Regions from separate parts of the Exiguobacterium sp. s16 genome, predicted to be linked through region 1. Evidence: riboswitches for the same ligand, from Rfam matches in the RefSeq annotation. Region 1 holds a riboswitch; the other holds the start of a gene.

Evidence for each region. A riboswitch is a leader RNA that binds a small molecule or an ion and turns the genes downstream of it on or off. The one in region 1 is predicted to bind FMN.
Region 2: it holds a riboswitch for FMN, as region 1 does, so the genes downstream of both, ribD (bifunctional diaminohydroxyphosphoribosylaminopyrimidine deaminase/5-amino-6-(5-phosphoribosylamino)uracil reductase RibD) here and KNP86_RS04120 (ECF transporter S component) in region 1, are expected to answer to the same signal.

Annotation. Positions count from the first base shown of each region.
Region 1 covers NZ_JACSLM010000002.1:114,877-119,290, reverse strand. The annotation lists gene KNP86_RS04140 (NAD(P)/FAD-dependent oxidoreductase) at 1-513, shown strand, start outside; gene KNP86_RS04135 (NAD-dependent epimerase/dehydratase family protein) at 550-1,404, opposite strand; gene KNP86_RS04130 (hypothetical protein) at 1,532-1,774, shown strand; gene KNP86_RS04125 (HesB/IscA family protein) at 1,816-2,172, opposite strand; FMN riboswitch at 2,270-2,411, shown strand; gene KNP86_RS04120 (ECF transporter S component) at 2,571-3,158, shown strand; gene KNP86_RS04115 (nucleotidyltransferase family protein) at 3,288-3,812, shown strand; gene KNP86_RS04110 (NupC/NupG family nucleoside CNT transporter) at 3,925-4,414, opposite strand, start outside.
Region 2 covers NZ_JACSLM010000004.1:108,075-112,488, reverse strand. The annotation lists gene KNP86_RS09490 (homing endonuclease associated repeat-containing protein) at 1-246, opposite strand, end outside; gene KNP86_RS09485 (undecaprenyl-diphosphate phosphatase) at 699-1,511, shown strand; FMN riboswitch at 1,605-1,747, shown strand; gene ribD (bifunctional diaminohydroxyphosphoribosylaminopyrimidine deaminase/5-amino-6-(5-phosphoribosylamino)uracil reductase RibD) at 1,900-2,979, shown strand; gene ribE (riboflavin synthase) at 2,960-3,601, shown strand; gene ribB (3,4-dihydroxy-2-butanone-4-phosphate synthase) at 3,601-4,414, shown strand, end outside.

The DNA.
Region 1 (4,414 bases):
GGCGGCGGTGACTCGGCTGTCGACTGGGCGCTCATGCTCGAAGGAATTGCGAAGGAAGTCCATATCGTTCACCGCCGTGACCGCTTCCGTGCCCACGAGCATACGGTCGAACAGATGAAGGCCTCAACGATCAACGTCTGGACACCATATAACATTGAGTCACTTTCAGGTGAGACACACATCGAGTCGGTCGAATTGACGGACAAAGACGGCGAATCGAAATTCGTCGAAATCGACGACCTCATCTGTAACTACGGTTTCGTCTCATCGCTCGGCCCAATCAAAAACTGGGGCATGGAGTTCGAGAAGAACACGATCCGCGTCGACTCACGCATGGAGACGACGGTCGCCGGCATCTTCGCCTGTGGTGACATCGCGACTTATGAAGGAAAAGTGAAATTGATTGCGACAGGCTTCGGTGAAGCCCCAATCGCCATCAACCAAGTGAAGCAGCTCGTCGACCCGACAGCGCGTCACCCGCAACATTCGACTTCGGTATTTGCCGGGAAATAATGATGTGGCCCCCATCTTCACGATGAGGGCCATTTTTCATTTGCGGATTGTTTGCACAATGACCCGGTCAAGCCAGTCGTCGAGTTGAGTGAAGACGAAACCGGCCTTTTTCGCCTCGGCGATCGACATATAATAGTCGACGTCCGTATCGTACGGCGATGACTCGCCATCTTTGATGATCTGGACCGGTTTATTTAAGTGATGACCGATCTGTTCCATGAGTGCCCCGAGCGAGATGACTCCTTCACTCGCCGCGTTGAACGGCCCGGTCACGTTCGCCCGACCGACCCATTCTAGAAAGGCGGCCGCCTCAAAACTTGAGATGAACCCCATCTTCGCTTCCGGGTGATGCAGCACGATCGGCTCTTCCCGTCGGACGGCGTCGATATAAAACTTGAGACGGTCTGTATAGTCGTCGGGTCCGAGCACGATCGGCAAGCGGACCGTCGCGACCGGGAACGAGGCGCGATGGAAGAAATAAGATTCAGCCTCTCGCTTCCCTTGCCCGTAATCATGTTCGGATTCGAGATGATAGTCATGATGGAGCGGATTGAAATCACTTTCTTTCAACTCGGCGCCTGGCGCATAAACCGACATAGTCGACGTGAGCACATATTTACCGACTTGGTCCATGAAAGCGTCCGAGGCGATCTTTGCCTGGTACGGGTTAAAGCAAATATTGTCATAGACGAGGTCGTAATGGTCGCGTGACAAATCTTTCATCGTCGCCACCGACTGCCGGTCCCCTTTGATCGACCGGATGCCCTCCGCCTCGGGTACTTGCAGTTGTCCACGCGTCACAATCGTCACATCGTCACCGGCCTCCGCCAACCGAAGCGCCAACCGCTTTCCAAAATAGCGTGAGCCACCGAAAATCAATACTTTTCTCATCGTCCCTGCCCCTCCTACATGAAATGACATCTCTTTTCATTTTCCCTTGCATCCTCTCGACTAATCTTCCACATCCTTGAATATTTTTGTTATTCTTATATATATAGACAAGAAAGAGGCGAGACGCATGCATCAGATCACATTAGAAAAAGGATGGTCGTGTGAATTACCGACACAATATGCCATTTACCAAAGCTTATCGGACTTCAGCCGTTACTCGGTCCTTGACCAAGAGGAAGAGAGCGTCTGTTCATTCCGCATCACGAACGACACGTGTAAAATCACAGCGTTTCGTCCTTGGCAACATCAAATCGAGTTAGACGCGGCTTCGAAACTCATTCGATTAATTCTGATTGAAGAGACAGACTGAATACAAAAAAGGCCAATCATGAGGCATGATTGGCCTTTCGTTTAGCAATCCCCAGGTGTCCCGGCGTTCGACGCCGTCCGGAAACTCGAGCCACAACCGCAAGTAGCGATGGCGTTCGGGTTTTTAATCGTGAAGCCGCCTCCTAGCATCGACTGCTTATAGTCAATCTCGAGACCGTCGACGACCCCATGATCGGCTTCGGCGACGATAACCCGGACACCGTAGTGGTCAAACTGAACGTCCTTGTCTGTCTTATCCTCATCAAACCCCATCCCGTAAGACAGGCCGGTACACCCGCCCCCTTGCACTTTGATCCGCAAGTACTGGTCGTCGGGGCGTTCGGTCTGTTTCATCATATCGATGACTTGTAATGCGGCTGATTCTGTCAAATGAATCATCTGAACTCCTCCTTCGTTATCTTAACTTCAAGTCAACTGACTTGAGATTTTGTGAAATATCTTGTATAACTAAACTGTAACAAAAAAAATTAAATCGTTCCATCTTCGGGGCAGGGTGAAATTCCCGACCGGCGGTATTGAAGACTAGTTCTTCTCAGCCCGTGAGCGAGCAAGGCGTTGCTTGCTGATTTCGTGAGATTCGAAAGCCGACAGTAAAGTCTGGATGGGAGAAGATGGCGGCATCCGACCGATATCCGGATGTTTTCTTCGGCGTGGTCTAAACACCGATGAGAACATCTATTTCGTATGCGCGTAAACTCTCCCGATTGTTTGATACAATCGGGTTTTTCTATGCGACGGGTGCCATTCATCAAGGAGCGACAAAAGGAGAGATTTTGATGAAAACAACGCGCAACAAACGATTGACAACACTGGTGACGCTATCGATGCTCGGGGCCATTTCTTTTGTCCTCATGCTCTTTAACTTCCCGCTGCCTTTCCTACCACCGTTCCTAAAAGTGGATTTCAGTGACATTCCCGCGCTCGTCGCCGGGATTGTGTTCTCCCCACTCGCAGGCGTCGTGGTCGTCGCTCTAAAAAACGTCCTCTACTATGTCTTCAACGGTGGCGGCGTTCCGGTCGGTGAAGTCGCGAACTTCTTTGCAGGTGTCGCCTTCATGTATCCGGTCGCATGGTTCTACCATAAACGTAAAACGAATAAAGCGCTCGCTTCAGGCCTCGTGGCCGGTACGATCACGATGGCACTCAGCTTGGCGATCTTGAACTATTTGCTCATCTTACCAGCCTACGCGTTCTTCTTCGGCATGACCGAGATGGCGCAACCGGCAGTCAAAACGGACCTCGTCCTATACGGTATCTTGCCGTTCAACTTCATTAAGGCCTTGTTGATCAGCGCCTTGTTCGTCCCACTCTTCCTCAAATTGAAGCCGTGGATCGAACGTCAGCGCATGCAACTTCAAGCGTAACTGACAAGCACCTAGACCCCGGTCTAGGTGCTTTTTGTATAGGTACGCTATGCTAATGAGAGAATAGGAGGAGATGGATTGAACACGACTGAAGATGTGACCCATTTTTTAGAGACTGATGTGGAACTGATGCGTCTGTTGACAATCGTCGCTTCGCTCGGTTTACCCGATTGGTGGATTTGTGCCGGATACGTGCGGGCAAAAATATGGGATGACGCGCACGGCTACGAAGTACCGACGCCGACCGAGGACGTCGATGTCATCTACTTTGACCGATCTCACATCGACGAGGCGATTGAAAAACAGTATGAGGCACAACTGCACGACCTGTTACCGAACGTCCCTTGGTCGGTCAAAAACCAGGCCCGCATGCATCGGGTCAATCAATTGCCACCGTATCAATCTGCGGTCGACGCCTTGGCCCATTTCCCTGAGACGGTCACGGCCATCGGTGTCAGTCTCGCCAAGAACGGACGTTTAAGGTTGGCCGTTCCTTACGGCGTTGACGACCTTGTCGGACTGAAGCTCCGCCCCACACCAGCCTTTGCGAACGACGCTTCACACCATCATATTTATCGAGCCCGGATCAATAAAAAGAATTGGCAAGCCACTTGGCCGAGACTCCAAGAAGTGGATATACCTCGTCAGGGATGATAAACACTAGTGAAACCGACCGCCTTACGGTCGGTTTTTGCTGTTCATTCATAAACGTCACAACGAAAAAGAGTGACCACCGAAGTGATCACTCTGAGTATACCGTGTTTGATTAGAGAAGAAGACCAGCGAGTGTCGCTGACATCAAGTTGGCAAGCGTACCTGCGAGAATCGCGAGGACACCCATGCGCGCGATGTCGTTCCGACGGTTCGGCGCCATTCCACCAAGACCACCGAGAAGGATGGCGAGTGATGAGATGTTGGCGAATCCACAGAGTGCGAACGCGATCATAGCTTCCGTACGTGCCGAGAGGTCACCAGAACCGATGATTGGTGCGAATTCAGAGAAAGCGACGAATTCGTTCAACACGAGTTTTTGTCCGAGGAAGCTACCGAATTGAACAGCATCTGCCCATGGCACACCGATCACGAATGCGAGCGGTGCGAACACATAACCAAGAATCAATTGAAGCGTGAGACCGTCGAAACCGAACAAGCCACCGATTCCACCGAGAATCAAGTTAACGAGCGCGATCAATGAAACGAAGGCGAGAAGCATCGCACCGACGTTCAAAGCAAGGAAGAGACCGTCAGAGGCACCG
Region 2 (4,414 bases), on a different contig from region 1:
ATCCGGGAGGTCGACGGTCGCCTCTCCATGCCATTCGTAGCCGGCGATGGCGAGCGCCTCGGCCCATGACCCGAACTGTCGGATAATCGACTCGGGAGATGGCCAGCTTTGTTCCATCGCGAAGCGACGATACACAGAGCGACGTGGACGTTCCTTCAACAAGTCGCCGAGTAGACGGATACAGTGAATCATCCTCTGCTGCTCGGTGGACAAGTGGTGGGATTTAGTGGATAGCGTTTGACTCAATGATGGTTCCTCCTTCCATGGACTCATATCTGAACCGACAAAGATGACGAAGTTGCTTCTACAATCATACTATCGGCCAGTTTTTACAATTTATAAGTGCATTCTTCAAGTTTTTTTAAACCGATTTTATAAACCGATAGGTCTAAAGCCCTGGTTACACTTTGAAAAAATGGTAACAGTTCTATTACAAATTTAATATTAAATGGGTTCAATTGTAAACAAAAAGTTTTATGATGGCGTAAATGTCATATTCTGTACGAAAAAGTACCCAACTGGCCAATGGGGTCATCACCGTTGCACCAGTTGAGTACTCTTCTATAATAAATTTAATTTTCAGACTAATCAATGAAAGTTTTGAAAATAACGAATTTTTTTTGAAAGGCTGGTCAGTGGAATAGGCGGTCTGCTAAAATAATGGAATTGATGTAAAAAAGAAAAGAGGATATTACGATATGACAATATGGTTGTTCTACTTACTGCTCGGTTTGATTCAAGGCTTCACGGAGCCGATCCCGATTTCGTCAAGCGGTCACTTGGTCATCTTCCAAGAGCTGTTCGATATCGAACTGCCGGGACTCTCGTTCGAGATATTCGTGAACTTTGCCTCGCTGCTCGCCGTCTTGACGATTTATCGGAAAGACGTCGTCCGTCTCGTCGTCAGTCTGTGGACGTTCTTATTTAAGAAAGATCGCAGCGACGAGACGATGATTGATGTTAAGTTCATCGGGCTCTTGCTCGTCGCGACCGTCCCGGCTGGTTTGCTCGGTGTCTTGTTCGGTGATTGGATCGGGGAGACGCTCGGTGGAGTCGCCACGGTCGGCTACACGCTCATCTTGACTGGGCTCGCGCTCTGGTTCATCCGCAACATGCGCGGGAACAAAGGGGACGGCGGCATCACGCTCCGCGACGCGATTTTGATTGGACTTGCTCAAGCGGTCGCACTCATTCCAGGGATCAGCCGCTCCGGCGCCACAATCGTCATGGCGATGCTCCTCGGCATCAAACAAGAGTCGGCGCTCCGTTTCTCGTTCTTCCTCTTCATCCCGGTCAGTCTCGGGACGATGATTTTAGATGGGCCCGCCTTGTTCACGAATCCGGAAACGCGTGAACTGTTCGGACCGCTCATCTTGGCGTTCATCGCCTCGTATGCGCTCACGGCCATCTCGCTCAAATGGTTCCAACACATCATGGCGAAAGGCGAGCTCAAGTATTTCTCGTTCTATTGCTGGATCGTCGGTCTCCTCGTCGTCCTATTCTTGGCATGATTCTGAAGGCGCTGCTCACTCGAGCGGTGCCTTTTTGCGCATTTCGTTTTGCCATCGATTTATTTTTGCGCTAAAGTGGAATCGTACAAACAAATATTCCTTCGGGGTCGGGTGAAAGTCCCAACCGGCGGTGATGGGCGCGAGCCTTAAGTCCGTGACCCGGGCGCATGTGTGCGAACGGTGGATCTAGTGCGATTCTAGAGCCGACAGTATAGTCTGGATGGGAGAAGGAAACAGAACAGGTCCACGCGACCTGTAGTTCGTCGTACGTTTTTCTGTAAAGAAAACGCTTATTTGGTTTGCCCAAATGACGACCGACACCTCCCACCGAGACCTTGAGGATCATTCCTTGAGGTCTTTTTGTTTGTGCGAAACAAGGAGGGAGATTATGAATCAGTACATGCAACAAGCCATCCAATTGGCCAAGTCCGCCTCATCGACCGGCATCAACCCGCGCGTCGGCGCCGTCGTCGTCAAAGACGGCCGGGTCGTCGGGTTCGGCGCTCATCTGAAAGCCGGGGAAGCGCATGCCGAGGTGCATGCCATCCGCATGGCCGGCGCTGCCGCCTACGGTGCGACGATGTACGTCACGCTCGAACCGTGCTCGCATCACGGCAAGACGCCGCCGTGTGCCGACCTGCTCGTTGAGTCCGGGATTAAGCGTGCCGTCATCGCGATGGAAGACCCGAATCCGCTCGTCTCAGGGCGCGGCATCGCTCGGTTGAAAGCGGCCGGGATTGACGTCGAGGTCGGGCTACTCGAAAAAGAGGCGCGGGCGCTCAATGCGGCGTTCTTGCGTTCACTCGAGACGAAGCGGCCATACGTCATCTTGAAGACGGCGACGAGCCTCGACGGCAAAGTCGCGCTCGATCACGGTGACAGCAAGTGGGTGACCGGGACAGCAGCCAGACGGGACGTCCATGAACTGCGTGCGACGGTCGACGCCGTTTTGACCGGTGTCGGCACCGTCCTCGCCGATGACCCAGGCTTGACCGTTCGGCTCGACCGCGAGACGACACAACCGCTCCGAATCGTGCTCGACCGTGAGTTGCGTACGCCGCTCTCGAGCCAGCTCGTCCGGACGGCAAACGACGTACCGGTGCTTCTGTACACGACGTCGGATGACCAAACAAAACGTGACGCGCTGGCAGCGAATGGCGTCGAAATTGCCGACTATACGTCGCTCGAAGCTGTCCTGCAAGACGTCTACGCACGCGGCATCGGTCGTATGCTCGTCGAAGCGGGACCGACACTCGTCACTTCACTCTTGGACGGACAGTTCGTCGACGAGTGGGTCATGTACCAGTCGCCACGCGTATTCGGCGGCAAGGGCGGTTTTTACCGTTCGCATCATGATGGGCCGCTCGATGCGGTCGAACGGTATGAGGTTCAATCGGTCGAGACGGTCGGCACCGACATCAAACTGATCATGCGAAAGGAGGAGTCCGATGTTCACGGGAATCGTTGAAGAGATTGGCAGTGTCAAGGCAGTGAAACGGAACGGTCCGTCACTTCGGCTCACGCTGAGCGGGAAGGTCGTCCTCGAGGACGTGAAGCTCGGTGACAGCATCTCCGTCAACGGCATCTGTCTCACGGTGACGACGTTCGACCGTGACAGTTTCTCGGTCGATGTCATGCCGGAGACGCTCAAAGCGTCGAGTCTCGACGGGGTCCGCCCCGGCACGAACGTCAACTTGGAGCGGGCCATGCCCACGAACGGACGCTTCGGCGGCCATTTCGTCTCGGGTCACGTCGACGGGGTCGGGCGCATCGTGAAAAAACGGGCGCTCGCGAACGCCGTCTATGTCGACATCAGCTGTGAGCCGTCGCTCCTCCGCTATATCGTCCCAAAAGGTTCGATTTCGGTCGACGGGACGAGCTTGACGGTATTTGATGTCACCGAACGCGGGTTCACGTTGTCGCTCATCCCGCATACGTACAGTGAGACGGTACTCGGGATGAAACAGGCAGGAGACGCGGTCAATTTGGAATGTGACATGTTGGCTAAATATATGGAAAAACTCGTAAGTCAAAAACCGATGACGCTTGAATCTCTGGCGTCGCAAGGGTATGGAAAGGCGGGATGGTAATGTTCCACACGATTGAAGAAGCAGTCGAAGATTTGAAGATGGGACGACCGATTATCGTCGTCGACGATGAGGACCGTGAGAACGAAGGAGACTTCGTCGTGCTCGCGGATAAAATGACCGCAGAGACGATGAACTTCCTCATCACGGAAGGGAAAGGGCTCGTCTGCGCCTCCCTGGCCGAAGAAGTGGCCGTTCGACTCGATTTGCAGCCAATGGTCGCAAACAGCACCGATCCACACGGGACGGCGTTCACGGTCAGCGTCGATCACGTCGATTCGACGACGGGCATCTCGGCGAGCGAACGGGCCCATACGGTTCGCGAACTCGCGAACATCAACGCCCGTCCGGCTGATTTCCAACGTCCGGGACATATTTTCCCGCTCATCGCCAAAAAAGGAGGCGTCTCGGTACGACGCGGACATACAGAAGCGTCGGTCGACTTGGCGCGCCTCGCCGGAAGTGAACCGGTCGCCGTCATCTGTGAAATCATCCGCCCGGACGGCGAGATGGCCCGGGTGCCGGACCTTGAACGCGTCGCGGAAGCGCATGGTTTAAAGTTCATCACGATCGAGGCGCTCGTCCGCTATATGGAGACGGACCTCGTCAGTCGAGAGGCGGACGTCTCGCTCCCCTCGGTGAAAGGGGACTTCCGATTGATCGGGTATCGGAACGTCCTCGACCGGGAAGAACACGTCGCACTCCTAAAAGGTGAGCTCGAACACGCACCGCTCGTCCGTATCCATTCCGAGTGTCTGACCGGCGACGTGTTCGGCTCATATCGTTGCGACTGCGGGCCACAACTCGATACAGCGA